Methanococcus voltae PS: one gene and its partner. The protein of the gene in region 1 binds, or shares a complex with, the protein of each later gene. Links are inferred from orthologs where the notes say so. Each region holds a gene or a part of one and is shown in the gene's direction. Other genes may lie near its edges.

The links.
Region 2: the proteins of cgi121 (region 1) and M2325_RS05790 are in contact, whole or in part, in a crystal structure (PDB 3ENH), measured with the Methanocaldococcus jannaschii proteins. The link is inferred for Methanococcus voltae PS from one-to-one orthologs.

The regions. Positions count from the first base shown.
Region 1 is NZ_JANUCQ010000002.1:350,797-366,713, forward strand. The notes cover bases 6,620-9,480. They hold cgi121 (KEOPS complex subunit Cgi121), read left to right. Parts: upstream 6,620-7,715; coding sequence 7,716-8,246; downstream 8,247-9,480. Other genes in these bases: M2325_RS04875 (IMP cyclohydrolase), read right to left, coding at 6,620-7,178; M2325_RS04880 (DUF362 domain-containing protein), read right to left, coding at 7,267-7,518; hisD (histidinol dehydrogenase), read left to right, coding at 8,379-9,480. Also shown: M2325_RS04820 (phosphoadenosine phosphosulfate reductase domain-containing protein), read right to left, coding at 1-246; M2325_RS04835 (DUF2798 domain-containing protein), read left to right, coding at 881-1,135; M2325_RS04840 (hypothetical protein), read right to left, coding at 1,187-1,582; M2325_RS04845 (methanogenesis marker 17 protein), read right to left, coding at 1,678-2,226; M2325_RS04850 (PH domain-containing protein), read right to left, coding at 2,444-2,809; 5'/3'-nucleotidase SurE, read left to right, coding at 3,372-4,181; M2325_RS04860 (Rpp14/Pop5 family protein), read right to left, coding at 4,200-4,604; preflagellin peptidase FlaK, read right to left, coding at 4,664-5,365; M2325_RS04870 (MarR family winged helix-turn-helix transcriptional regulator), read left to right, coding at 5,961-6,410; more of M2325_RS04875, read right to left, coding at 6,552-6,619; more of hisD, read left to right, coding at 9,481-9,653; M2325_RS04895 (undecaprenyl-diphosphate phosphatase), read left to right, coding at 9,931-10,689; M2325_RS04900 (hypothetical protein), read right to left, coding at 10,773-11,267; ATP-dependent sacrificial sulfur transferase LarE, read right to left, coding at 11,537-12,289; signal peptide peptidase SppA, read right to left, coding at 12,472-13,608; M2325_RS04915 (winged helix-turn-helix domain-containing protein), read right to left, coding at 13,835-14,497; and 2 more genes. UniProt on the Methanocaldococcus jannaschii protein: Component of the KEOPS complex that is probably involved in the transfer of the threonylcarbamoyl moiety of threonylcarbamoyl-AMP (TC-AMP) to the N6 group of A37, a step in the formation of a threonylcarbamoyl group on adenosine at position 37 (t(6)A37) in tRNAs that read codons beginning with adenine.
Region 2 is NZ_JANUCQ010000003.1:33,218-49,223, reverse strand. The notes cover bases 6,178-9,127. They hold M2325_RS05790 (bifunctional N(6)-L-threonylcarbamoyladenine synthase/serine/threonine protein kinase), read left to right. Parts: upstream 6,178-6,768; coding sequence 6,769-8,487; downstream 8,488-9,127. Other genes in these bases: hisA (1-(5-phosphoribosyl)-5-[(5-phosphoribosylamino)methylideneamino]imidazole-4-carboxamide isomerase), read left to right, coding at 8,672-9,127; M2325_RS05795 (threonine--tRNA ligase), read right to left, coding at 6,178-6,498. Also shown: M2325_RS05820 (DUF211 domain-containing protein), read right to left, coding at 1-218; cfbD (Ni-sirohydrochlorin a,c-diamide reductive cyclase catalytic subunit), read left to right, coding at 638-1,855; M2325_RS05810 (replication factor C small subunit), read left to right, coding at 2,025-2,969; M2325_RS05805 (hypothetical protein), read left to right, coding at 3,091-3,540; M2325_RS05800 (cobalt-precorrin-8 methylmutase), read left to right, coding at 3,818-4,456; more of M2325_RS05795, read right to left, coding at 4,609-6,177; more of hisA, read left to right, coding at 9,128-9,400; M2325_RS05780 (CBS domain-containing protein), read right to left, coding at 9,504-10,466; M2325_RS05775 (sodium-dependent transporter), read right to left, coding at 10,744-12,288; M2325_RS05770 (CBS domain-containing protein), read right to left, coding at 12,710-13,120; M2325_RS05765 (DUF1611 domain-containing protein), read left to right, coding at 13,751-14,818; M2325_RS05760 (carbohydrate kinase family protein), read right to left, coding at 14,867-15,823. UniProt on the Methanocaldococcus jannaschii protein: Required for the formation of a threonylcarbamoyl group on adenosine at position 37 (t(6)A37) in tRNAs that read codons beginning with adenine.

The DNA.
Region 1 (15,917 bases):
ATGAATACATAATTCAACGTTTATATTTAATTCTTTACATAATGCAAGTGCAGTGGCACTATCTTTGCCCCCGCTTAACATTAAAAGAGCTTTTTTATCCAATAAATCACTATTTTCTAAATTTTTTATAATATTTGATTTTAATTCGTTTAAATCGTGTAAATTTCGTTTTTCGATAGTCCATTGTGTGAATTTTAAGTTTTTAGTGTTATTTTCATATTTTAGGGGTTTTGCAGTATTTTCCATTATAATCACGTATTTAATAATTTTAATAACTTAATAATTTAATAATTTTAATAAGTTTAATCGATAATTGTAATTTTATATATGGTCTAAATCATAGAATTTCATTATATTAATACTTAATATCATTACTTAATATTAATACACCCTATTACTACACTCGAGGATATATTCCGAAAGATTTATATAGTAGAATACTTAATGATATATTGCGAGAGATACAATAGATTAAGGAATTGCTCTATTGGTGTTCTTTTATGTGCAGAGGTGGTTGAGCTTGGTCAAAGGCGTCGGACTTGAAATCCGATGGGGCTTTGCCCCGCAAGGGTTCAAATCCCTTCCTCTGCGTTTTTTTATACAAGGTTATATTCATTAATATGAATGTAATGATTAATTACTACTTTGTAAATTGATTTTTTTAAGTGGGCTGATAGCTCAGCCTGGGAGAGTGCCGCATTGGCTATGCGGATGCCGCGGGTTCAAATCCCGCTCAGTCCATTTTTTAGAAAATATTTTAAGATATTATACCATTTTAAATCTTTTGAATTATTTTAACTTAAAATAAGTTAATATTTATATATTCATATCATTCAATATTGTTTAATTACTATTTGTATTATTTTTTGGAGAATATACTATGTTTAAACTAAAAAAAATGAATAAGAAATATCAAAATATGATTTTTGGACTTTTTATGTCAATTTTAATGGCTTTTGGTATGTCTCTTGTAATGACTGCTTCCGTTTTAGGCGTTAATGAAGCTTTATTACGTGCTTGGCCATCTAAATTTTTAATAGGTATTGTAGTGGCAATCCCGTATTCATTTATTGCAGGACCAATTGCTAAAATAATAACCTCAAAAATCGTTGAAACATCCTCACAAGATGAATAATCTTAAAAAATAAGAATGATAACTGAATTAAAAATAAAAATGATAAATAATTTATAAGTCGTATTTTACAATAAAATAAACACTTACAAGAATTTCATCTATATTATTCATATTATTCTCGTCTTCAATTTTAGCGTATAAGTCTTTTTTATCACTTGTATTGTCATTCGATAGCGTAATCGTCTTACAAACGTCAAAGCTCTTAAATAAAATGTCTACTTCTATATTTTCGGGTAATTGTTCTTTAAAACTTTTTAAAATTTCGAAAAGATTATTTACAACGTTTTTTGCTTGCTCTTTTGTAAAAAAATCTGAATCTTTTGGAATATAAGATATCTCTGTTTTTAATTTTTTATGATTTTCTAATTTCAACCAGTAATCGCCGAATTTAGTACCTTGAATAGCGTAATCCTTTAATTCAAAGCTTCTTGAGATTGTATTCTTCATAATTTCACTTTTATATTTTTTATTTTATTATGATATTTATTTTAGTTTTTTATATTTTTTATATTTTTTAGTATATTTTAGTATATTTTATCAAATTATTGGTTTTCTAAAGTTTCTTTTAAATCATTTGCTTCTTTTAACCATTCTGGAGCTATTGGTTTTTCCGATGCCACCATAGCAATTGATTTTCCGTGTAAGGTTTGTCTAACGCGCATACCCTCAGGGAATACTCTATTCATAAAATCTAGCACTTTATCGATGAATTCATCTTTCGCATCGTAAATCTTTGTGTTTAATTCGATATCTGAATCAGTTACAATCTCCAATCTAGACGGTTGGTCGAGTACAGCTATTTTTTCTAGGAGTTTTGGAGCATAAGTTTCGTCAATTATAGTTAATTTTTTTATAACTTTGTCATCTTGTTTTATCTCTTCCGATATCTCCGCAATATCCCGTAAACTAATTGCTCTAGAGGTAGACTTAGGCAATGCTCCTATTATAAAATAAGGTTCTTCCAAATTACAAATCATAGTAACTTGTAGTATAGATTTACCCAAAACTAAATCTTCAAGGTTTGTTTGGATTATTCTATCATATATTTGCTTTCCTTCCGGGTCAGTACATTCTACATTTATCTTTGACATAAATATCCCTTAATTAACTCATTATAATAATAAAATGTGTAATTTAATAATATATTATATGAGGTATCCTATTTAAAATAACTTATGAATAAATCTGATAAAAATATTTTGTTAAGAATATAATTCAGTAGTTAGATAAAATAAAAAATAAAAAATAAAAGATAAAAGATAAAAGATAAAAAAATGCTAATTTAAATTATACAAAGAAAATAAAAAATTATTGGATTAATCCACTCATTAATTTTCCAATAGATATTACATCTACACCTTTTCCTAACCCAAATTCGTATTCTACACTTCCAATTACGAGCTTTATTTCACTGTCTAAATCAAATGTTCCTGAATTTTGGATAGCGTAGCTATTAATTTTACTATATTGGAAAAACCTAAATTCTTTCTTTTTTCCAGTTAATCCCTGTGCATTCATCATTATTATCCTTGATGGAGTAAAGACCAATTCATCACGTACTCCTTTAAATGAACATAGTATTTCTTCCCCATCTAATAAAAATTCTTTAAAAAATGGATTTTCATTCCCTCGGTTGTCTTTTCCGAAAAATCCCAATTTTACAACATTTATCATATTTACCCTCAATTTATTTTTTGAATTATTAATGCAGTATTTTTAATAAAATCTGGCATTATATACTGTTAAATATACATTTTTTCTATTATTCTTATTATATAACATTTTTTATTTAAATTTAGATAGCATAATATTTAAAAAATAAGATTAGTGAAAATAGGATAGACAAAACCAATAAATTTATAAGATTTTAAAAATTAAATTTGAGTAAATTCAAGTTAAATGAAGTTTAAAAAAGAGTGCTCTCAGTATCTGTGTATTCATCATTTTCAAATTGCTATAAACTCATAATCCGATACACTATGATAGCAATATTGACTTCAGTAGAGATGACAATCATCATCGAGCATTTTTATTTTTTACGTTATTTTTTACGTTATTTTTTTATTTTTTGACGTATATTTAAGATACCTGTTATTTTATATAAAACTTAAACATTTATAATATATTTATAATATTTAAAGACATATTTTTAATTATAGCTATCATAAATAAAATAATCTAAAATAATTTATAATCTAAAATCTAAAAATAAGCTAAACTAATATTTGGTGATAATATGGATAAAATTGATATATTATTAGTTAATGACGATGGAATTCAATCAAATGGGTTATTAGAATTAAAAAATTCATTAGAAAATAATTTTGATGCAAATGTGACTGTTGTAGCTCCTTCAAATCAACAAAGCGGTATCGGAAGAGCTATAAGTTTATTTGAACCCCTTAGAATAACAAAAGTTAAGCTTCCAGACTGTACGGAAGGTTTTGCCGTTTCTGGAACGCCTACGGACTGTGTCGTTCTTGGAATATTTAAAATACTTGATAAAATACCAGATTACGTGGTATCTGGAATAAATATTGGTGAAAATTTAGGTACTGAAATCACCACTTCTGGAACTCTTGGAGCTGCTTTTGAAGGAGCTCATCACGGTGCTAAATCAATAGCTTGTTCATTGCAGGTTAAAACTGACGATATTAAATTTAATGAAGGTCATGCCCCTGTTGAGTTTAAAAATTCTGCTAAAATATTAAGCAATGTACTTAAAAAATCCATTGAATGTGACGTATTCGATAGCGGATGTGACGTTTTAAATGTAAATGTGCCACATGAAGCAGATACTAAAACGCCTTGGGAAATCACTACTCTTGCTAAAAAAATGTACACCACCCATATTGACCAAAGAAAAGACCCTAGGGGTAGGGATTACTATTGGATTGATGGTAGTCCCGTATATGATGAGGAAGAGGGTACAGACGTACACGCCGTTAGAAATAAAAATAATGTTTCAATTACGCCTCTTACTTTAGATACTACTTTGAAAAATTTAGAATTGTTTAAAAAAGAATATTCTGATAAATTAATTTAGATATTTAATTTCTTTTTTTTATTTTCTATTATTCTTATTTTGATATTCTCGTTTTTTTCTTTGAATTATCTTATAATATGGCTCATGAGGAACGTGCAAGAATTTTTTTCTGATATTTTTTATAGAATTTGAAATTCCCATAACTCGTATATTTATTGGATTTCTTTTATAATGGCCCACCATAATTAAAGAAGCTTTTACGTTGTCAACTTGCGTTCTTTCGACCCTTAAAATTCCCATTCCGTTGCTATAATCAATTAACCAGGGATTAGCAATACCACATTCTTTAAATCCACAGTAATCGATTATGGAACTTCTAATTATTCCTATGACATCGTCATTTGAAAGTTCTTCCTTGTGAAGTATTTCAAAAGCCAAATATCTCTTTTTTTCCCTTAATGTAGGGGGTAATGTCTTTAACATATTTCAACCTTTAAATTATTAAATTATACTACTAATTATATTACTAATTCTATTACTAATTACATGGGCAATATAATGCTAAGTATTTTGTCACCTAAAAACGGCGTTATGATGTAAGATAGTGCAATCGGTACCAATAAAGGTAATTCCGGAGTTGCCCAAACATATTGCGTATCTTTGTACTTTGACAAATCATAATTTTTATCGTCATTTACTGAAGGTATCAATTTAACGTCTTTTCCTTTTCCCAATACTACTTTGTTTCCTTTTTTAGCTTCTGCTACGGTTATATATTCACCAACTAACATTAAAACATATTCTTTCAATTTTTTAGGCTTTACACCGTTTGAAAGGTTTTTAAAGAACAAATATATAGGTAACACAATCATTAATATTACACCGTTGAAGAAAACCAACAATGGGAACCAGGGTATATATTCCATTGTATATAACGGTTGAAGTGAAGAATATACTGGAAATGCGTAGCTTGGAATTAATGCGCCCATTCCCATTAATATTTTACCATCTGCACCACCGATGCCTAATACAAACATTAAATAACCAATTATAAAGCATATTATAAATCCTGATATTGAAGAGATTATTGGCATAAAGTTGCCTGTTGTGAACGATAAGTATGTGGATAAAAGCAATCCTATAACTGCCATCCCTATCCAAATATAATTTTCTATCTCTCGGGATTTGATATCCTGTATAGATGCAATTAATAATCCCAAAAGTCCTATTGCGTATGCTATCAAGTTATCACTTTTTAAATTTTTAAATTTTTATAATATATTTTAATATTATTCATATTATTCATACAAATTATTGTTTTATTGTTTTATAGTTTATTTGGATTATCTAATATTTATTATTAATATATTACAAATTTGGATATATAGCAACTTTTTAGGATTATTAGCGAAAGTAATATATATAAGGATAAATATTTTACATTCGAATGTATTTATTGGTGCACATTATTAAATTTTTTTTAAAAAATTAGAATTAAAATTATAATCCTAATATTAGATTTCTAAATTATATTAATAAATATTAATAATAATGGCAAACCTCAAAACCCCCAAATATTAAATATTAAATATATTCACACAATCAATATAAACTATTAAATAGTTTAAACGTATATTCAAATATATGAATAAACATAATAGTTTTATAAGTAATTAATTATAAAATTTTTATATTAATTCGTATGGGCAAACATGAAATAAAATACTATAGATATGAAAAATATGTAGCATAATCCATAAAAATATCCATAACAACTTATTAAAGTATATCAATCTCACAAAATATCAACTACTAAGTATAATTTAAAAAGGTGATAATTTGAAATATACTCCTAATGATTTAATATCCCACTACATTTATTTGATACATTTGGAATTAAACATTTTAAACAACAGTTTATTAAAAGATTGCGAAATTACATCTTCACAATTTAGAGTATTATCTTGCTTATGGGTAAAAGACGGTTTAACACAGTCTGAAATACACGAATACTTGGGCATAAAACCATCTTCAATTTCAGGATTAATCGACTGTCTTGAGAAAAAAGGTTTCCTCAAAAGAGTTGTTGATAAAGAAGATGCAAGGATAAATAGAATTTACTTGACTGAAAAAAGTTCTGAATTCAAAGAATGCTGTTGGGAAAAAGCTATCGGATTAAACAACGATATTTTAGAAGGCTTTGACGAACAAGAAAAAGAAGAAGTTAAAAAAATACTTGTGAAATTATATGATAACGTTCACAAAAGATTACTTAATCACGACAAGTAATAAAACAAATTAAAAAAAATAAAATATAATAGACTAAAATAGACTAAAATATAAATAAAAACTATTTTCTATTTTTTTAAATAAATTAAAATATTATTTATTTAAAATTTACATATTTAAAATAAATTTATAAATTTAAAATTAAAGTAATGATTTTTCGATACCATTTTCTGTAATCATAACTGTTGCACAAGTTACAGGATTCTCGAAATATTCGTGTTCCATTATGTTTTTAGAGATTTCTTCAGCGGTTTTTAAATCTACTGCTATTTTTTGGTGACTTGTTATCTTACAAGCTTCATAAACACTTAAATAATAAGCGTTGCCCTCTTCCAAATCTACTTTTTTAATCCTAATATCATCTTTTGCTACATAAGCCATGTAAGCTTCTTCTTTGTTCAAAACTACGGATATTCTTGGCGTATTATAATCGTCTTTTTCATAATCCATTCCTATCATAGATAATGAAAGTGCGTCTCTTATTGGTAAGCCTAATTTAATTTTATCTGCGATAATATCAGTTTGCGAACCATTTGTAGCTACGATTGTATCCATATCGTTTTTTTCATCGTTTACTATTTTAACACAATTATAAGTAATATAAGTATTTTTAAATATTTCTTCCAAATCTTTAGGGATTATTGCTATTGTATTTTCATCCATTTCCTTTGAAACTCTGTTTGGGAAACTTCTGCTTGATACTCTGTAAGTTACAAAAGGATTACCCTCTTCTGTTTTGCCCAGTATTAAAAATCTTCCAAGATACATTATAAATCACCAATTAAATAAATAATTTCTTTTTATATTATCCTATTATTTTTTATGTTAGTATTTTATTTTATAATTTTATAATTTATTATATTATTTTATTATTATTTATTATAGTTATTGCACCTATTGTACAGTAATCTACACAAGCGTGACATTCTATACACTTCTCGGTATCAATTGTAGCATTACCAAGTGCAGTTATTGCTTCCTGCTCACAAAATGGAACACAAGCGCCACAACCCACGCAATTATCTCCAATTTCTAAAGAAAAATCTTTATTGGTATTTTTATTTTCATCTTCAATTATATTTCCAAATTTATCATCTGCTGTTGACATAATTTACCCTATTAATTTTAAAAAAAATGCAAATTTGATTTATTTTTATTTATTTTTATTTATTTTAATTTAATTCGACTTGATTAATAAATAATTATTATACATAATTACTAATGTACATTAATATATACTATGTGTTATTTTATAAATATTATTTATAATTATTATCTATACACTTATTATCATATGGCGATATTATGAATGAAATTATGAAAGAAATAGTTGAAAAAAATAAATTTAAAATCAATGGCGAGACATTTATAATACTTGGGATTAATAATGCAACTATTAATAATGACATATTTCAATTAAACAAGAAATTTGAATTTCAAATGCTAAATGCGGATTGCATAGCTACTATTAGCCATATTAAACAAGGTATAGTACAAGCTATGACTAAAAAAAATATTTCAAATAATTTTTGGGTAGAGATATTAGTGAGAGCTTCTGCTACTCGTCAAATATCGACAGCTATTAAATTATTAGGAGCAAAATCCGGAAATGTATGCCTTATTTGTAAAGATGAAAAAGTTGCGGAAGTTATTATCGATAAAATTGGCGGAAACGTTCAAAAAGATGTTGTAGAATTTTTAAACGTATCAGATGATTTTAACAATGAAAAGTTCAAAAACATAGTTAGTATATACGATTTAAAAAACGTTTACACAGTTGAAAACTTGATTAAAAGAGTTATTGAAGAAATAGCTATTGTAGAGTGTAAAGTTTAAAATACTAAATGAAATTTTAAATTTAAATATCTTAAAATATGGTAAATATTTATATATCACTATACAAATTTAGATATATTTATTATATTTTAATTATGTGTTAATCTTAGAAATTAACTGAGGGACATTATGATTATTTTTAAAAAAATTGATGATTTAAATGAAGAAGAAATTCAAAAAATAATGGACAGAAATAAGACTAATATGGACAATATATTGCCAATAGTCGGCGATATCCTCAAAAATGTTAGGGAAAATAAAGATTCTGCATTGAAAGAATATACAAAAAAGTTTGACGGTGTCGATATCGAAAACTTTAGGGTTACTAAAGAAGAAATTGAGACTGCGTATGAAAATGTAGATTCTAAAGTCGTATGTAGCTTAGAACAAGCTCACGAAAATATCTACGAGTTCCACAAAGCTCAACTTGATAATTTAAAAGAATGGGCATTGGAAAAAGATGGAATTAGTACTGGACAAATCATAAGACCTATTGAAAAAGCGGGTTGCTACGTTCCAGGTGGGAAAGCTTTCTATCCATCATCTGTCTTAATGACCACAATTCCTGCAAAGGTTGCAGGCGTTAAAGAAGTCGTTGTAACATCCCCTCCAAATGGAACCAAGGGTAATTATGCAACCTTAGTGGCTTCTGATATTTGTAAGGTAGATAGCATCTTTAAACTAGGGGGTGCTCAAGCAATTGCAAGTTTAGCATATGGTACTGAAAGCATTCCTAAAGTTGATATTATCGTAGGTCCGGGTAACATATTTGTTACAACCGCTAAAAAATTAGTTTACGGAGAAGTAGCAATTGATTTCCCAGCGGGGCCATCAGAAGTCTTAATAATTTGCGATGAGGAAACAAATGTGGATTATGTGGCTCTTGACTTCTTAGCACAGGCTGAACACGACCCTAATGCATCTTGTGTGATTACAACTACTTCAGAAGATAAAGCGGTTGAAATTAAGAACCGAATAATTGAAACTGCACAGAATGCTAAGAGAAAGGAAATAATAGTAAAAGCTTTGGAAAATTCCGCAATAGTTTACGGTAGTTTAGACCAATGTATAGACTTATCAAACGAATATGCTCCAGAGCACCTTGAAATAATGACCAAAAACCCAAGAGAAGTTTTAAAATACATTAATAATGCAGGAAGCATATTTTTGGGTCACTACGCACCAGTACCGGTTGGTGATTATGCAAGCGGTACAAATCACGTTTTACCAACGTCAGGATGTGCAAAAATGTACTCAGGACTTAGCGTAGAAACATTTATTAAAAAGCCTACAGTTCAGGAATTAACTAGAGATGGCTTAAAAAGTATTGCAGATGTTGTAACCACCATTGCAGAAGCAGAAGGTTTATATAACCACGCTGAAGCAATTAAAGGTAGGTTAAAATAGATGTAAAAATAAAATATATGCTAATCTATAAATAATATCGTAAATAGATAGGATATCAAATAATAATACTAATAATACTAATAACACCAATAATACCAACAATATGGTGCAAATATAATATTATTTGATATTATTATTTTTTTAAAATATGGGATTATTTAAAATATATTAAATACGATTTTAAATACCTTTAAATATTTACATTAAGAATTTAAAAAATTTAAAAAAAATTTAAAAATAAAAATAAAGAATTTACGATTTACAAAAAAGTGAAAACATGTTAGGATTTGAACAAATTATACTAGGTATAGTCCAGGGATTTACAGAATTTTTACCCGTTTCAAGCTCTGGACACTTGGCAATTATCTCCAAATTGTTGTCAATTGAACCACAGATAAGTTATTTTGCAGCTTTGCATTTTGCTACTTTTTTGGCAGTTTTTATGTTCGTTAAAGAGGACGTAATAGAAATTACCAAAGGATTAGTTAAAAAAGATAAATCCTCTATGGATTTAAGTTTTAAATTGATTATATCAACCATACCAGCCGTTATCGTAGGATTATTGTTAAAAAACTTTTTTACGTCATTTTACGGTTCTTTAAAATTTATCGGTTTATTCTTAGCTATTACTGGTATTATGATGATTATGTCGGATAAAATAAACCATGGAACTAAATCCATGTATGATATAAGCCATAAAGACGCTTTATTGGTCGGAATCACTCAAGCATTTGCAATATTACCTGGAATTTCACGTAGTGGTTCTACCCTATTTACTTCAGTATATAGGGGAATGAAAAAAGAGGACGCATTTAAATACTCATTTATAATGAGTTTACCAGTTACAGCAGGTGCTGGAGTTCTTGAATTAAGCGACGTAGCATTAACTTTTGAGTCAATTGTTGGATTAGTGTTCGCCACACTTTCGGGATTAATTGCCTTATCAATTGTTAAAAAATTAATAATAAACAATAAATTAAAAATATTTGGGTATTATTGTATTATAATGTCAATTTTGGTAATAATGTTCCTATAATAACGGCATTATCAATATTATTGCTAGTATTATCAATATTAGTAACAATATTGTTGATATTATTAGCGATATTATTACCCATTTTACTTTTTTTCTTCTTCTTTTTCGTATATTACTTCAATGCTAGTACTATTTTTTAAATTATATGTAATATTAGAGTCTTTAAACATATTAATGTCATCCTTATCTGATTTTTTAATATCCTGACTTTCTTGACTATCAACATCTTTATTCCCTTTTTCAACCGTATCACTTAATTTCCCCATCTTTTTCATATCACCTTTTAAAGTTTCTGTCTCTTCGTCGTAATTATATAGTTTATCGTCTTTAGAACCTTTTTTTCCAAACTCACTTGTCTTATATCTCTTCCATATCAATAATATAACTATTAAAAGTAGCAATAGAATAAATAACAAATAAATTTCTTTTTCATAAACCCCTAAACTTCCTAACGATGATATACTATTTGAAGTCCCGCCCGATACTTCAGTGGCTTTTAAAATTATCGGATATCCAAAAGCTGTTTGAAAATTTATTAAAAAAATGCCTGTAGCAATTATTTCAGTTAATTTGCTCAATGGCAACACCCCCTCAACATTTGTTATATAAGTATTATCCTATTCAATTATTGAGTTATTGATTTACTTATTTGTTAATTTGTTAATTTGTTAATTTAAAAATACAAATTTATAATTACATAGTTATATATTTTTATGAATTTTATGATTTTTATAACTTAATATTTAGAGTTAGATTTTTAAAAATTCAAACAAAAAAAGTATTATATTTATTGAGTTTATTCTATTTTCTATTGATTTATTTATTATTTATTACTTATTATTTAGCCCTATTTTAAGCTTAAATCCAACATAACTCTGTGATAACCTAATTCTTTTAACTTTGTATCAATTTCTTCAAATATATTGGTTTTTAAAAATTTCTGTGCATCTTTGTTGCTTACTTCAATTATTGCAATGTCTTTTAAAGTTCTAACTCTAAAATAACCCGTAATATCCAATAGATTCATTATAAAATCTTCTGCAAGTTCTGACATTTGCATTTTTTCTTTGGTTATTGGCGTATCCAAGACTCTTGTAGCTATGCAAGTTTCTTTTTTTGGAATATCTAATCCCAGATAGTATGAAAATTCTTTTACATCATCTTTTGTTATTTTATTATCTGCTAAGGGTGAAACAACCCCATACTCACGATAAGCATCTAAACCAGGTCTATCTTCTACAAGGTCCTCGTAAATAGTACCATCAACGATAATATCATATTCCAATTGGTCTTTTATTTCAGTTAAAATTTTTGCCATTATCTTTTTACATTCGTAACATCTATTTTCTACGCAAGCGTTTTCATCCAATTGATTAACATCGATAACAACGTGTTTTAAATTCATTAGTTTTGCCTTTTTTTCAGCGTATTTCAAAGCACTTTTTGAAAAAAATCCATTATCAATAGTTACTGCAACACATTCGTCTCCATTTTGAGCTAATTTTGCTACTAAAGTACTATCTATCCCGCCAGAGTAAGAAACAATTACTTTTTTACCCCTAAAAAAATTTTTTATATCTTTAAATTTTTCTTTATCCATATTTTCGCCTAAATTATTAAAAATATTTAAAATAATGCCATATCATTTTGAATATATTATATAATCTGTTTTATATTCTCAAATATTGCATTAATCCAAATATTGCATATATTTCGATTTTTAAATAAATTAATTGTATTTTTTAATTCTATCTTTAAATATATTTTTAAGTATATCTTTAATTATTGAACTAATTCATAATTATAGGAGTTTTCATACATCTCTTGTGAAAAACTACGGCTCATTTCTGAACCTATACCTTTACCAACGTAATAAAAAGCTTCTTTTGAGCTAAATCCAAATAATGTGTCGGCTCTAGTATCTTCTTTTGAATAGGTCTTAATCGATACATCGTTAGGTGATAAGTTTGTACGTTTTGCCAATACTTTAACTGCTTGGTCGAAATCTCCATTCTCGTCAACTAAACCGAGCTTTAAAGCATCTCTACCATCGTAAATTTTACCTTGTGCAAGATTATTGGCTTGTTCATAGGTCATATTCCTATCTTCTGCTACTTGCGATACAAATTCCACGTATGAATTATTAACCATTCTTTGCAACATTGCATGTTCTTCTTCAGTCATTGGACGATATGGTGACGCAATATCTTTGTATTTACCGCCTTTGATAATTGTAGAGTTTACGCCTATTTTTTCCATTAATCCATAGTAATGTAAGATATCCATTCTTACCCCAATACTACCGACGATCGCTTCTTTTTCGGATATGATATACCCTGTTGATGAAGCGGCACTATAAGCTGCAGATGCGCCCATAGCTTCAATGTATGCTATTGTAGGTTTAGTTTTTGATACTTCTTTTATTTTTTTAGCTAATTTAGTACTTGCTATGCTACTACCGCCAGGTGAGTTTATTTTTATGATTATACCTTTGATATCAGGGTTTTTTTCAGCTTCGTCCAACCAATCAATGTAATCATAAACATCTGGAGGATATTCTGTGAATAAATCATCTTGAGGCGTGTCTAAATACAAAGCACCGTTAAAATCAATTAATGCAATGTTTGCGTGTTCTTCTTCAGCCCCTAATAAATTTACGAAGTATAATGAACTTGTTAATAATATTGCAATTACGATGATTACAATGAATAAATACACTAAACTTTTAGAATTCTTATTTTTAGTTTTAGTTTTAGATTCATGTTTATCGATAGATTTATTTGTATTTTTATCGTTATCGTTATTATTCGTATTATTGGTATTTGCAATTATATTATTGTTGTTATTATCTTTTGGTTCATCGTTCAATTCATTTTGATTATTTTCGGAATCAGGTTTTGATTCATCTTCGAACTTCATAATGTACCTCTTTATGTTGTATGTGTAAATTTGTTTTAATCATATAAATTAAGGTTTTGCATATATTCTTAAATATATCCACAATATCTATTATCCTAATCAAAATATAAATAAGTATGATAAAAAAATGCTAAATTAAAGTATAAAATGGATAAAATAATAAGAAAAAATAAGAAAAAATAACAAATTCCCTATAAATAGCAATTTAAACTAAATTTTAAGATAATTACATTTCACGATATACTCTTGGTTTTGGTTCGTAAATTTCGGAATTATCGATTAGTTCTTCTAAAATTCCATCTAACTCCTCTTCAGAGATTTCTGCCAAATCTAAAATATCGTAGTAACCTATTTCATTATTATTTTTTATAATATCTAAAACGTTATCTTTAGCATCTAATTCTCCAAAAAGTTCTTCCAAAGCTTCGTTTTCCATATCTTCAAATCCATCACCTGATGAACCGCTGGAACCGGAAAACTCGCCTTCTTGGTACTCATCTCTATTGTATGTTTGATTACCTTCGTCATTCACGTATTTTCTAGTTTCTTCGATTTCTTTTTCCCTAAGTTGAGTCCATTTTTCGGCATTTTCGGATTTATTACTGAGAACTTCCAAAGAAACGTATCTTTCTTCATTATATATCCCGATTCTTCCGATTATATCCACCAAATCGCCTTCTTGGAATTTGTTTTCGGAAGTATTTTCAAAATCCTTTACAACAACGTCGTTTACTTGGAATGTTTTTACGCCTTCTTGCGTAATGTTAGAAGCTTTTCCTAGTAATCTAACTCTGTGAATGTATTTTCCATTTAAATTTAAAGCTTTATTCGATATTTCATTGTTTAAAAACTCTTCTGGCTTTATTTTGTATGCTACATACCTAATCATAACTTCACCCTAAAATAACTATAAATAATTATGTTGTATAAATCATAATTAATTTTGGTTTTTATACCATTAGTCTATTAGTTTATAATATTGGTTGTTTTTATAAATTATTATTTGTATCCAAATATTACTTATTTTTATTTTTCACATTAAAATTATTATTTTAAATTAATTTAAAATTAGTTTTACTTTTATTTTTAATTTTATTTTTACGATTAATATTCGTCCAATTCGTACTCATTGATTATATATCCGTGTTTAGTTTTTGGTGCAATACTCTTAATTAAATGCAACAATGCTGGACTAACGTCTCCTTCATAATCTTCGTAATATTTATAGTTTTTTGAGTATTTAAACTCTTCTTCGTCTTTTTCATCAATTATAATAGATATTCTAATACCGCCGTGTACATCTTTATCGAAATTTAATGTATTTGAAAAAGCAGCTTGTTTATTTATGTAAAATTTAGATAATTTATCTGAAGCTCCTCTTTCTAAAACCATTCTTCCAGTATCCAATATTTCCTCAGTTCGTAATAATTGTTTAAATACATTAATATCTTTTGCAGTTCCTAAAACATATTTTTGGTCTTCCAAAGTTAATTCTGCGTCAGGAAATATGTTTTTTATTGCTTTAGCTACTTTATCATAGCTTTCAGTTGGTTTTAAAAATGCTCGTAAGTTTATAATCATAATATGCCCTCAAAATCTTGTATAATATCTTGTATAATGAATAATAATATCATATTACCCCTATATTCGTATCGCTTAATAATTAATAATTATAATCAATAATTTTATAATAATCTAGTAATAGTACCCCATTGTTTATTAAGTTTACATTTTTCAATAGGTATTTTAAGAAATAATATTCTTTGCAATTAAAAAATGATAATTAAGTATATAAATAAGTAAGGAATGATTAATAAATAAATTAACAAAATTTAACAATATTAATTATAATTATGTTGCATTATGTTATGATTTAATAGATTGTTAAACTTAAAAGGTGAGATAAATGGACCCAAGACAACAACAAACACAACCTACTAGAGTTAGAACTCCAAGAAAAGAAGAAAATGAACTTTTAGGAATTATCGAACAAATGTTAGGCGCAAGTAGAGTAAGAGTAAGATGTATGGACGGTAAATTAAGAATGGGAAGAATTCCTGGTAAATTAAAAAGAAAAATCTGGGTAAGAGAAAACGATGTTGTAATTGTAACCCCTTGGGAAGTACAAGGAGACGAAAAATGCGATATTATCTGGAGATACACAAAAGGACAAGTTGACTGGTTAAATAAAAGAGGATACTTAGATTTCATGCATCAGTAACTTCGTTCATAGGGCGAAATCATGAAAAACGTAAAAAATAATGACATAAATACCGTATCTGACGATTTAGATAAGGATATAAGTTGGG
Region 2 (16,006 bases), on another replicon or contig:
ACACCGTTCATTGTTTCAATTACATCTTTAATAACGTCGTAATCTAAATCGTAGCCTTCTATAGTAATTTTAACACTTTCCGTGGATTTATCGATTTCATATACTGTGATATTTACACCATCGATACCCTCCAAAGCACAAATTTCAAGTGCTAAATCTGTTAATTTGGGTTCGTGTGTTTTTAATACGTCAAGAACTACTCTTCTAAGTTTTGTCACGCTTTTCTTCCTCCAAAGCACGTTTTCATAGTTTATTTTAGTTTTATTTTAGTTTTATTTTTATATTATCTATGTATTTTAAGCCACGCTTTTAAATGCTGTAACTAAAGTTAATCCAAATTTAAATGTCTAACTAATAATATTGACTCTATAAATTTTAATATATCTTATAATATATAAAATATATTATATATCCCAAATCATCTTATGAATTAATGATAAAATACTGAAAAAATCCTATAAAAATTATAAAATATTGTATCTGATTGATAAAATATTAATAGTGCATAACTGATATTATTACTAATAATAAATTTAATAATATTCTATATTATAATCGAATTATGATTAATTATATTAATCTTATAATCGTACTATATCATAAAAAATATAGCATTTATAAAAATACGAGTGATAACGTGATATTACACCCTAGACCTTCTCCAATAGCCGCAACAATGTACCAACTAAGAGATATGGGCGTAGATGCCATAATTATGCACGGACCTAGTGGTTGCTGTTTTAGAACTGCAAGACTTTTGGAAATAGATGGCATAAGGGTATTTACAACGGCTATGAATGAAAATGACTTCATATTTGGCGCAACTGAAAAATTAAAGAACGTAATTGATGATGTAATATCCTATTTACGTGAAGAAGATTCAAAAGACCCTAAAAACCTTAAAAGCTCTAGATTATTAAAAATAGGAGTTGTAGGAACTTGTGCTAGTATGATAATCGGTGAAGATATAACTGGTTTAAATGAGGAATATGGAGACAATGAATTAATACTTGCCGTAGATATCCACAGTGGACTTACAGACAATACAATAGGCGCTATTAGAGCAATGGAAAGTGCTTTAGATGTAAATTTAATTTCTGAAGAAGAATTTAATAGGCAGGTTGAATTATTGAATAAAGCTACTGAAGTAGAAAAAGCCAAGGGAATGGCAAAGAAAAAATATTTAAAGCCAACTTACGACGATGATATCGATGAAGTAATAAAAATATTCAAGGAAAAAATAAGAAATTCAAATAGTTCCAATAGTTCAAGTGATTTAGATAACTTAAATAACGTTAAATCAAAGCCTGTAATAGCTTGTGTTTTAAATGCGAAGAAAGAAACATCGTACTTATTTTCACACCCTATCGTGGAAATAAACAAAGCTTTCAAAGATGATGCGGCCATAATAAACATTGCAAATTTAGACAATAGTGTAGGATTTGAAAAAGTAAAAAACGATGCAAAAAATGTATTATCAGAATTTAAGGAAAATGGGATAACCATAGATTATATAACGGGTGGATTAGATGAATATCCAATTACAGGTTCTAAAGCTTCCGAAATATTGAATAAGTTATCTAATTCAAATAATATTGATGAAATTCCAGATATTATATTTGTTTCAGGAGTACCGCACGCTTTAGACGATAAAGTACTTAGCCAGATTAAAGAAAAAAACCCTAATGCGGTTACAGTTGGCATAAGTGACGGTCCTAGACTTTATTATCCAATAAAAGACATGTTTGACTATGGTATTATTGAATTAGATGCTCACGCTAAAGTTTTAGGTAAGAAAAATATTGTAAAATCCCGCTTTGGAGAATTAATAAAATATACATTTTCTAAAGAATAAACGTAGAATAATAATAGAATAAAAGTAGATTACATTAATACTTTAAATTAATTTATAAATATATAAATAAACCTTAAAAGATATTAGATATTATTTAACATTCTATAACGATTATAATATTATCGTTAATTTATTTTAAAAATTAATCTTTTAGTAATCGAGGGAAAATATGCAAAAGCCATGGGTTGAAAAATACAGACCAAATACTTTAAGCGAAATTGTGGGTCAAAAAGAAATAATAGAAAGACTTAAAAATTATGTTGAAAAGCAATCAATGCCACATTTACTATTTAGTGGTTCACCGGGTGTTGGAAAAACCACTGCAGCGTTATGCTTAGCAAAGGACCTTTATGGCGAAGAGTGGAGAGAAAACTTTTTGGAATTAAACAGCTCTGATGAGAGAGGTATTGACGTAATAAGGACAAAAGTAAAGGATTTCGCAAGAACAAAACCAATCGGAGATGCACCATTTAAAGTCATATTCCTTGACGAGAGTGACGCTTTAACATCTGATGCTCAAAATGCTTTAAGACGTACAATGGAAAAATACTCCGATATATGTAGGTTTATTTTAAGTTGCAACTATCCAAGTAAGATTATTCCTCCAATTCAATCAAGATGTGCAATATTTAGATTTTCGCCATTAAAAACAGAAGATGTTTTAGAATACATGGAATACATCTCAAAAAGTGAAAATATAACCTTGGATAAAAGTGGTAGTGACGCAATAATTTACGTATCAGAAGGCGATATGAGAAAATCAATAAATGTTTTGCAGACTGCAGCGGCTGTTTCCAATGAAATTGATGAAGATATAGTTTACAAAGTATCTTCAAGGGCTAGACCTGACGAAATTAAGAAAATGTTAGATTTAGCATTAAACGCAAGATTTATGGAATCAAGGGAACAACTTTATAAACTAATGGTCGATTGGGGAATGGGTGGACAAGATATCCTTACTCAAATCTTTAGGGAAGTTCCATATTTGGATATCGAAGAGCATGAAAAAATATCTTTAATTGAAGCTATAGCAGAATGCGACTTTAGGATTGTAGAAGGCGGAAACGATAGAATTCAGTTATCAGCGTTATTGGCTAAATTAGGGGCATTATAAGTTAATTTTACATTATGGTATAAATTAATTTCAAATAAATATATATCGTAGTAAGTCATAGTTTTGATTAACTTTAATGATGTAATATTTAGACAATCTAACAATAAATGATGTGAAAAAAATGGATGCAAAAAATAGCGAAAATAAAGAAAATAACGAATTTAACAACCCCGAATTTGATATTATTGAAGTAAAAATCCCTGCAGGCTTGCCTCAATCAGTAATTGGCAGATTACTATCAAACTACGAAGTTCAACACGAAGTTAAAAAAGATGAGATAACGCAACAAGAATACCCTGTATTATTTGGTTTTAAGAAAAATGTTGAAGAAGCTATGGCCAATGTGGTATTGTACACTGAAATGAGATTTGCATTAAGAGATATTGCAAGATTATCAAAATTCCACAAAATACCTGTTAAACTATATTCAAAAGATGAAAATGTTCAACATATATTAAGCGTAGCAATACAAGACTGTTTAAAAGCCGATATTGAAATAATTAATACTGAATTAGACCAGGAATCTGAAATTATAAAAGTTTTAGATAACGAAATATATGTGTATATTTAATCTAATTCAAAAAAAAATGAATTTTTACTTTTTTCATCATATTTTTTTGTTTTTATTTTCAAAGATATTATTAAATATCAACTTAAAATTACTTAAAATTAATTTCCATATCTATTTATAATATTGTATTTTATAGTACTATAATAAATTAAATAATAATATAATTAAACATAACTTTAATAAATAATACGAAAATATATTACAATCATTATATAAACTTGAAATTTAAATTATAAAACTTTATAAAATTTAAAAACTTTAGACAGCTGGTGAAATAATGTTTATGGGAGCCATTACCAAAAATGGATTAGATATTGCCGAAAAATCAAGAGAAATAGTAAAATCAAAGATAAAAGATGTTTTAGGAACAAAATACGAGGATTACACTGAAGAACAAATGGGTATAATTGAAAGAGTTGTTCACGCAACTGCTGACCCCGAATATGCAAAATTAATGGATTTTACAGATGACGCAGTAAAAAACGGTGTCGAAGCAATAAAGAATGGAAAACCTATAATCGTAGATATTTCAATGGTTGAAGCAGGAATTCGGTATGAAAATATCTATAACAATATAAAAAGTGAAGAAACAATCGAATTGGCAAAAAAAGAACAAATAACAAGAGCAGAAGCTGCAATGAGATTATTAAAAGACAAAATTGACGGTGGAGTTGTAGTAATCGGAAATGCACCAACAGCATTAATAGAAATTGTTAGATTGACAAAAGAAGAAAATATAAAACCTGCTCTAGTTGTGGGGGCACCGGTGGGCTTTGTAAAGGCTGCAGAATCTAAAGAATTATTAAGAAATTCCGAAAATAGCGCTATTTCAACAATAGGTCCAAAAGGAGGAACTCCAGTAGCTGTTTCCGTTGCAAATGGGATAATCGCATTAAGTAGGAACGAAAAAGCATAATTAACTTAACTATAGAATTATAACATAAAATAATATAATATAAATTATATCTTTTTTAATAAATTATTTATTTTAAATTTTAAACATCTCAAAAATGAAAAAAAAGTATTTTAGTATTTTATTAAATTATTTTTATTTTTATTTTTAAGTTCTTATCTAAATATTGGTTGTACTGAGCATTTGATAGGTAATGGCAATGGCCTAACCGGACAATCTTCAGTTTCTGATTTTATATTCGTTATTAACTCATCTAAGGTCATTACTTCTTTAACTGGTTTTTTGGTTGAAGATTTAGCTCTAACGGTTACATTTAAGTTACCTTTTTCCATTTCCTCGTCACCAATAACTACAACGTACATAGACCAGTCTTTACCCGCATTTCTGATTTTTTTACCGATACTTTCTTCTCTATCGTCGTAATCAGCCCTTATTCCATTAGCTCTTAATGTTTCAGCAACTGAAAGCGCATATTCTTGATGTTTATCGGAAACTGGTATAACTCTAACTTGAATAGGTGCTAACCAAGTAGGTAACATTGGAGGCACGTCTTCGAGAGTGTTTAAGTAAGCTCCTTCTAATAAACCACATAATACTCTCTCAACACTACCTGTAGGTGAACAGTGTAATATAATAGGGTTTATTTTTTTATCGCCATCATTTACAGTAATGTCAAATCTTTTTGCACTTTCTACATCGATTTGAACTGTAGGGTTTTCAATAGGTCTTCCAAAGCTATCTACAACAGCCATATCAACTTTACCAATCCAGTAGTGTTTTCTTGCAGGTAAAATTTCTAAAATTACATCTTTTTCGTATTTAGCTCTATATTCTGTGATTATGTTGTATAACCAATCTTTGTGTTCATCGTAGAAGTCTTTTGTAAATCTAAATATGATTGAGTAAGGTGTTTTTAAGTCATCACCAGTTTTTAAGCCCATCCAGAACTGTTCTTCAAATGCTTGTTTTGCTTGTTCCATGTCTATACAAACAGTGTGCATATCAGGCATTGTGAATGCTCTCAATCTTTTTAAACCTACTAATTCTCCTCTTTGTTCGTATCTGAAGCTGTAGGTTGATAATTCGTACAATTTTAAAGGTAAGTGCTTAGGTAATAAGTACATATCTTTTTTCATCATAAATTGACCAAAGCAAGCAGCAAATCTTAACATTAAGTCTTTATTGCTTTGTCTGAATCTATATTGTCTTTCTCCAAATTTATCAGCATGTTCTTTAATTGCTTTGTTTCCTAAATCATACATTACAGGAGTTTCAACAGGCATAGCTCCGTATTTAACAACTAAGTCGTAAACATAGTCTGATAATAAATCTCTGATTAATTTACCTTTTGGGTACCATCTAAAGTGACCTGCATCTGAACTTGGTTCATAATCACAAATTTCTTTTTCTTTGATGTATGTAACGTGAGGAGGTTCGCTTTCACTTTTCTTTTTGCTTTTTCTATCTTCTTTATTTTCTTTAATTCCTAATTCATGTTTTAATAATGCTTTTAAACCATCATCTTTAACTGTTTTAACACTTTTTTCATCCATTTCAATTAAATTAAAGTCTTTGTCTACAACATAGAAAGTGGTTTTTGATTTTTCCTTTTCTTCAGCATCTTCGGTTCTTTCAGCACTAATTTGTCTCGAAAGTTCACTTAATGGGTGACCTTTACAGCTAATTTTAAATGCCTTGTACCATCCAAATGGTGACCTTAAAACATTGTATTCAGGTGCTAAAATTTCTTCAACATCTTTTAAAATCTTTTTAGCAACATCAGGAGAGCCCAAATTACTTGAAAGGTGAGCATATGGGTATAATACAATATTTTCAACCTTTAAATTTTCAGCAGTTTTCTTTATTTCATCAACAACGTTTTTAACAACCGCTTCAGGGTCGGATTCATCGTCTCTTTCAACCGCTATAAAAACGGTTAAACATTCGTCCATTTTTCCGCTTAATTTTTCAGTTTCTTCAGCCATTTTAGTTTTTTGTTTAGCTTCATATTCTAAATAATCAGAGTGTATCATTAAAGTTTTCATTATGTCCCTCATTATGAATTTGAATTATAATTTTATTTTAATTTTTAATATTTTTAATATTTGATTAATAGATACTAATATTATTGATATATCATTGTTATATTTACTCGAAATATGATTTTTTCTATTCTGAGTTATGAAATTATAAATTGATATAATTCACATACTTATTTACTTACATATTATAAATATTTAATTTAAATAGTTAATTAACATATCAATATTATGATATTTTAGAATAATATTTTAGATGATACGAAGTTGAAAATTATGAATCGAAAAAGTAAAAAATTAATCTGTTTAGGCTTAGAGGGGACTGCTGAAAAAACAGGAGTGGGTATAGTCACCGAGGATGGAGAAGTACTGTACAATAATACAATAATCTACAAACCGCCATTACAAGGAATAAATCCTCGTGAAGCTGCAGACCATCACGCGGAAACCTTTATAAAACTTTTAAAAGACGCATTTAACAACGTGAATCCAAAAGATATTGATTTAGTGGCTTTTTCTCAAGGACCTGGTTTAGGTCCAAGTTTAAGAGTGACTGCAACGGCGGGGAGAGCTTTGGCTCTTTCACTAAATAAACCTATAATCGGCGTTAATCATTGTGTAGGTCACGTAGAGATAGGAAAATTAACAACACCTGCAAAAGACCCTTTAACATTATATGTAAGCGGTGGAAATACCCAAATTTTGGCTTACGTAGGTAATAAATATCGAGTAATTGGTGAAACTCACGATATAGCTATAGGAAACTGTTTAGACCAATTTGCAAGAAGTTGTGGATTACCACATCCTGGTGGCGTATATATCGAACAAATGGCAAAGAAATCAAAAGATAATTTGGAAAATCGTGGAAATTACTTAAAATTACCCTACACAATAAAAGGTATGGATTTATCTCTTTCTGGATTACTAACTGCGGCAATTAAGAAATCAAAAGATACCAGTGGGAATCATACTTTGGAAGATGTATGCTACTCTTTACAAGAAACGGCTTTCGCAATGTTAACAGAAATAACTGAGAGAGCTTTAGCACACACCAATAAGTCAGAAGTAATGTTAGTTGGAGGAGTTGCTGCAAACGACCGTTTAAAAGAAATGCTACAAAAAATGTGTAATGAGCAAAATGTTGACTTCTATGTGCCCGAAAAACAATACTGTGGCGATAATGGGGCTATGATAGGCTGGTTAGGTATTTTACAATATAAAAATGGAAAAAGAACTGATTTAGCAGATACAAAAATTATGCCAAATTACCGTGCAGATATGGTGGGTGTAAATTGGATTAATAATGAGGATAATATAAAAATAAATGAAGCTCAACGAGTAATACCCGAAAATTTAATTGGAAAGGGTGCTGAGGCAGATATTGAAATTATTGATTATTTAGGGAATAAATCTATTAAGAAGACTAGGATAGTAAAAGGTTACCGTGTAAATGAGTTGGATATACTTATAAGACAAAGAAGAACGGTAAAAGAAGCAAGATTTTTAAATAATGTAAAAAATTTAAGAATTTGCACCCCTACAGTTTATGATATAAATAAAGATGAAAATAGCATAATAATGGAATTTATCGACGGTGTATCTTTAAAAGATTATATATTAAATAATAAATGTCTAAATCCTGATTTAAAAAATTTATTAATTAGAGTCGGTGAATCAATTGCTAAAATGCACAACGAAAACATAATTCACAATGATTTAACTACCTCTAATTTTATGGTTAGTCAAGACAATGGGTTATGTAATGAATCAAATATTAAATTATATGTGTTAGATTTTGGATTAGCAAAATATACTGACGTTTTTGAGGATAGGGCGATTGACTTAATTGTTTTGAAAAAAGCACTAATAAGCACACATTACAAACAATTTGACGAAATTTGGAATAATATTCTGGAAGGCTACAAAATTTCTAAAGATTATGATAAAACTTTAAAAATGATTGATAAAGTTGAAAAAAAGGGTAGATATTTATAATTTTTAATTAAATACAATAATTATCTTACTAATGGATGTAATTAAAATTTATAAGAGTACGTCTGTATAAGCGAATAATAATAAAGTATAATTGTATAAAATGTATTTTGATATGTATAAAATTATAATAGAATTATAATAGAATTATAATAGAATTATGATAAAATTTTAGATGGTGAAACTGATGTATATTATACCTGCTGTGGATATGAAAGAAGGCAAATGCGTGCAGTTAATACAAGGAGACCCCACAAAGAGACATGTGGAGTATGACAACCCTGACGAAATAGCTAAAATGTGGATAGAAAATGGTGCAGAGATGTTGCACCTTGTAGATTTGGATGGTGCAATTGACGGAGAGCGTGTAAATTTACCCTGTGTTAAGAAAATAATTCAAGAGTCAAAAGTACCTGTTCAAATGGGTGGTGGCATAAGAACCATACAAGATGTGGAAGAATTAGTCGATTTGGGGATTAATAAAGTTATTATCGGTACTGTGGCAGTTCAAAATCCAGATTTTGTTGAACAACTTGCTAAAAAAGTAGGTAGTGACAAAATAATGGTTGCTTTAGATGCAAAAGATGGTAAAGTAGTTATAAAAGGATGGAAGGAAAAAACAGAGTACACACCAGTTCAAATGGGTAAAATTTTAGAAGAAAAAGGTGCTGGTAGTATTTTATTTACAAATGTAGACTCTGAAGGTCTTTTAAATGGTATAAATATCACACCTACAAAAGAACTCGTAGATAACTTAAATATACCGATTATAGCATCTGGCGGAGTAACTACAATCGAAGATTTAATTGAATTCAAAAAAATAGGTGTAGCTGGCGTTGTTGTAGGTTCTGCATTGTACAAAAACAATTTTAAACTACAGGACGCAATAAATACAGTAAATAACTTTAAAATTTAATAATTTATTTTATTGTAAAATATAAAATAAGATTTTGATATATGATATTTTAATATAAATAATATAATTACTATTTTCATTAGTAATTTTCGTTTATTTTTAATCACATGTCCACTCGAACGGTAATTGTACCAAAAGTCCTTTTACTGTCTTCAAATAATGCAAAGTCTGTAATAACTCTTTGTATTGCTGATTTTTCATTTACCATAGTTACGTGGTCAGTAATTACGATTTCTTCAAACTTTTCTTTTTCAATCGTTTTCATCATTTCTTTAATAACTTTAATACTCATAATATCCAACAATTTGGTGTCAATAGATATATGGGATAATTCCCCGTTATTATTTTTAACTAATTTAGCAAATGCGTCCCAATCTCTTGATTTTACTTCTACATAATCTTCTTTTTCAGAAATTATGTATCCTCTAGCGCTCATAAGTACTATTATATTATCCTTAAGTCTTTCAAGCTTTTTAACATCTGTATCGTAGAAATAAAGGTTTGTAATATGTTTACAATCTTTTATTTTGGTAGTTTTTTTACTATATATTTCATTGGTTTTTAAGATATCCGTTTTACTTATAATGCCCAATATATTGTTTTCTTCATCTAAAACTATTAATCTACCAACTTTACTTTTTATCATTAATTTTTGAGCAGCTAATGCAGATTCATCGCATCTTATGGTTACTAAATTCTTGGATTTAGTCATTATGTCTTTTATTTTTGTTTTACCAGGTACTGATTTCTTTTCAAGGTCATTGAATGTAACAATTCCAACAAGTTCTTTGTCAGAATCTACGACCGGATAGCCCAAATGTTTATGCTTCCGTATTACGCTATTCAAAAAATCTACAGAATCATTTTCATTAACTGTAACGACCCTAGAAGACATTATTTGACTTACACTAAGCTTATTTAATATTTTTAAGTCGTACAATTTTATTAAATCGCTTTCACTTTCCAATATAAATTTGTTTATATAAGTAAATAAATATTCTATTGAATCATGTTCCAAGCCTATGTTGTATACTCTTTCTATCGTAGATAATTTATTAAAATACATATAATATCACCAAAATTCATTAATATTCTAAAAATACCAAAATATTGTATTTATTAGCAATAAGGGCTAATAACAGAGTTATTGAAAATATTTCTATATATTATACTATATTTATTTATCTAATTGAATTTAGGTAGTATGATAACTATTAAAAATTAAAAAATAGAAAAATAGAAAAATAGAAAAGTAGAAAAATTAAAGGTATTTAAAAAAATATATTATAAAATTAATGTGGTATAATATATTATTTAGTTATAATTTTATATTTTTAGCTTATTTATATTTTTTCTTCCTTTTTTAATACTTCTTTTGCAATTTCTTTAAATCTATTGTAGTTAAAGCTGTCCCAGTCTTGAATTTTTTCTTTCCAAGGTATTGATGTAAAGATGATTGAACCTAAGAGCATAGCAGGAATAACTGCAGCACCTAATGCTACAAATATGCTTTCATATCCGCCGTAACCTGTTGTAATTAAACTGTACGTATGGAATCCTAAGAACACCAATAATGACACTGGTGTAATTATACCTGCGAATACTTTCCATAATGAACCCATTTTAATAGGGGACAATCTATCGATGTATTCAACAAGTTTTTCACCTTTAAATAACCATATTGCCGCAATAGCTTCTAATATACCAACTAATGGTAATGTTACGTTTGAAATGAAGTTATCTACTATATCTAACCAGTATAAACCAGACTGAGTTACGAATATTAAACTCCCTAGAATACCTAATATTGTAACAATAAACGAAGTCTTTTTCCTGCTGATTTGGAATTTATCGATAATTGCAGACGAGAATGACTCCATTAAGGATAATGCTGATGAGATACCTGCAATAACGAAGCTTAAGAAGAATATAATACCAAATTCTCTTCCGAAAGGCATTAATGAAATTGCCGTAGGGAATGTAACAAATGCCAAAGTAATGGATTGTTGAACAACTTCAGTTATTGGTATGTTCTGTTGGAATGCCATGTATCCCAATGTTCCAAATACCGCAAGACCTACAATTAATGAGTAGAATGAATTTGACAAAGCTACAATAAGTGAACTTTTTGTCAAGTCAGTTTTTTCAGGTAAGTAACTTGAGTATGCTATCATAATACCAAATCCTAAACTTAAGGAGAAGAATATCTGACAGAATGCGTCAACCCAAATTTTTAAGTTAGTTATCTTTGAAAAATCTGGAGTTACGTAGAGTAAGATACCATCGATACCACCCGGTAAGGTAAACCCTCTTATAACTAATGCAACAGTCATAAGGAATAGTATGGGCATAAATACCTTGTTTGCTCTTTCCAAACCTTTTTTAACCCCTGAATTGATAATAACATAAGTTACAACCCACGCAAGAACAACTGATATTAACGATAATAATGGGAATGTACCTATTTCACCAGGCCCACTTGAGATTTGTAATATATCATTGAAGAAGAATCCTCCGATATCTGCAGGTATTCCTATGAATAAAAGCTGGTATAAGTATGCAATACCCCAACCAAGGATTGCCATATAGTAGGTAGTGATTATAAATGCAGTAAATACGGAAAGCCAACCTAACCATTCGAATTTACCGTTTAATCTTTTCCAAGCAAGGGGTGCGGAACCCTTTGTAGAATGTCCTATAACGAACTCTAAAGCTAAAACTGTAACACCAACAATAAATAAACCAATTATATAAGGTATAAGGAAAGCCCCTCCACCATTTTCATAAGCCATGTATGGAAACCGCCATATGTTTCCTAAACCAACCGCAGAACCAATTGCTGCGATTATGAAACCCAAATTAGAGCCCCATTGTTCTCTTGCACTCACAATATCTCCTCACAATATGATTTGATGTATATTATTTATTTATATACAATATCACCACATCAGTTTTGTAAAAACATTAAGTAACATTATATTTTATATTTAATTTAATTTAATTTAATTTATCAATATGTTATATTCAATTTATATTTTATTAATATCATTATTTATAATTATAAATGTAATTTTTTATTATTCATATATTTATATTTCGATATATTATTTGTTATACATATTATATATTTATTGAGATATAATTGGTATTTTGGTTAATAATACTCAATAAACCTTATGTTAAAAATAATTTTTAATCAAGATAATAAAAATATATCTATCTCTTAGAAGATATAATTTAAAAAAAAATAATATAATTAAAAATATATTAGATTAAACTATAATTTATAATTTGAACTTAGATTATAGATTATATTAATTTTGAAATATATCTAATTATATCCCCATCGGAAATTATACCAATCAATTTTCCATCATCGTCAACTACAGGAAGCTGGTTTATAATTTCTGAAGCAGTTCCGTTTATATCCATTTTTTGCAAAGCTTGTTTAATTGTTTCAGAAGGTTTAACAGATATTACATCTTTTGTCATTACTTCTTCAAGAGTAGTTTCTAAGGTGTAGACATCTTTTATTAAGTTGTAGCCTACATCTGTGGTCGTTATAATGCCCATTAAAACCTTATCGTCGTTTACTATAGGTAAGCAACTTACTTTGTTTTTAAGCATATTTTCAAATGCGTCAACAACAGATTCGCTGGTTTTTGCAGATACTACATTTTTAATCATTATTTCTTCAATAGTGCTATTTAATTGCTCCATATTATCCCTATTTTTAGTATTATAATAAATATCTAGATATTTATTACCCTAACTTGAATTTACTTGTTTATTTCAATTTTATGTAAGTATATTACTACTATATTACTATTATAAAGATTTTAAATATACTTATTTGCGTATATCACTAGGTAATTAGTAAATAATTATTACACAACTATTAATAATTATTATATTTTTGCTTAATTATTATCTAATAATTAAATACGACTTCATATTAAAATAACATTCATGATTATATTAAAATTCAAATTTATATATGAGACTATTGTTATTAAATAGAAAACTTTATATACCATTGTTTTATAAAACGCTTAAAAAGTCTCAAATATATAAATAAGCTCTTAAAAATTAATATTTTTAAAATATAATTTATTAGGGGTATTGTAGTCGACTATGAAAAAGTATTTAATTGAAAACTTTAGATATATGATAAAATAATAACTTGATATTTAATTGAAAAATAAAGTAACAATAATTACTAAATAATTACTAACTATAAAAATAAAAGGTAATACCTAACCAAAAACTATAAAAAACTATAAAAAACTATATTTTATCGTAAAATACGTATAAAATAAATATATCTTTGATATCATAAGAAGGATAATTATGAAAAATGAGCAAGTAAAATTATCACACAATAACAAAGTGGCAGATGGAATAAAATTATTTGGATTTGTAAATATAATTGATATAGAATTTAATGATTTTAATGACATTACAAAGGACATAGATACTAAAAATACTGATAATAACACGAACAATAGCATCAATATAAATAATATTGATGATAGTAATACTAAAAAGGATTACACTTGTTTTATTTGGAATAAAGAGATATTGGATGACGAGGAATTACTTATTTGGGAAAAAACAATATCAAATGAGATTAAAAAAGGAAAGAAAATATTAAACATGGCAAGATTGCAAAGAATCGAAAATAACGAAAGTTTGCTTGCACTAGCAAAAAATCACAACGTATCTGTAAGGGATATTTCAGACCCTGAAATTTATAAAAAAGTTGAAGATTACGCATATAAAGGTTTAGATGGTATAAAACCTAAAGTCCTTACAATAGTGGGCACAGGTAGGCAATCCGGTAAATTTACAGCATGCATGACTTTAAAAAATGAATTAACAAACAAAGGAATTAATTTGGGTGTTTTAGGTACCGAACCTCAATCTATGATATGCGGTGCAGACGAAATGGTTATACCCCAACCAATACCAATATGTCATGTGGCACCCACCATATTAGGAGTTATGAAAAAAATAGAGATGGAAAATAACTTAACGGAAAATGATTTAATGATAGTTTCTGGACAAACGGGTATTTTTGCAAACCCTTTGGAAGTTGGAACTGGAAGGGGTGGAAGTGTAATAAGTATTGCTCTTCTTTTAGGCTCTAATCCGGATTATATATTATTAGCTTCTGATTTGCTAGATTTAGAGGATATAACTAAGCACATATTAGCCACAGAGTTATTAACTGGTAAAAAAGTAATTGGAGTCACTGTAAATTCGAAAAAATTATTCGATTCTGAAAGTGACGAAGAAATATCTTTGATTTTACGAGATATATCTAAAAAATTAAATTTACCAGTAACCGACGTAATCGGGAGGATTAACTTAGATGAGTTACTTGAAGAAATTATTAAATTATTAAAAAATAACTAAATATTAAAATATTAAATAAAAAATAGAAATTAAATATTTTATTTAATTTTATAACTCTTTTAACGTATAATTTAATTTTTCAGACAATCTATCTGTAATTTTATCCCATTTAGGCAAATTTGTTTGGCAACCTACTTTTTCAACCACATAGGATGCTACACAGGCTCCGACATAACCGCAACTTTCCAAAGAATATCCTTTTAAGTAAGCAGATAAAAAGCCCGCTCTATAGCTGTCTCCTGCACCTGTAGGGTCCATAGCTTCAACCATAATTGCAGGAACTTTTATTTCTTCCCCTTCATGGTATATATGGCTACCATCTTTGTTGTAGGTTACAATCAAGTAATTTAATTTATTTTTCATACCTTCCGGTGTTTTATTTATTGTTTCCATTATTCTTCTATATTCGTGATGATTCATAAATAGGAAATCTACATAGTTAATTATTTCCTCTAAATTTTCAGCACTATACAATGTTAAATCCTGACCTGGGTCAAAAGAAACCAATTTGTTTAATTCTTTAGCTTTTTTAGCGCATTTTATGTTATATTCTGGGTCTCCTGTCGATAAGTGTACGATATCCCCGTCAAAATCTGGTACAATTATCTCTTTGTAATGTTTCGCAGCCCCCCATAAAAAGTATGTAATTTGATTAGCGTCTGGGTCGGTAAATATCCAAGCTTTTGGTGTTTCTTCTTCTGTGGATGTGTATACAAAGTCTAAAGAGACCCCCAAGTCTTTTAAATACTCTTCGTATCCAGATGTGATGAAATCAGTACCTACGCAAGATATCAATGATGAATTTATGCCCATATTAGATATTTGTGCTGCCACGTTACTTGCAGCACCTCCATAGTATTTTTTAGCACTAGGAATTTGCACTGATGTATTTAATTCCGGGAATTTATCTAAATCAAAAATATAATCAATTGCAGCGTGTCCAACAACGTTTATTTTACCATTACTGTCTAAATTATTATTATTATTATTTTTTATATTCTCCAAATTATCACCAAATAGTATATAAAATAACAAGATTTTTATATTTATTTTATTATTTTCTAATTATAATTTAAATGTTAAAATTACTTGTCGTTATTTTACATGTATTTTGTATCTCATAAAGATTATTATTTTAGATATATAAATTATTTTAGTCAACATTAAAACATTACTTTAATAAACGAC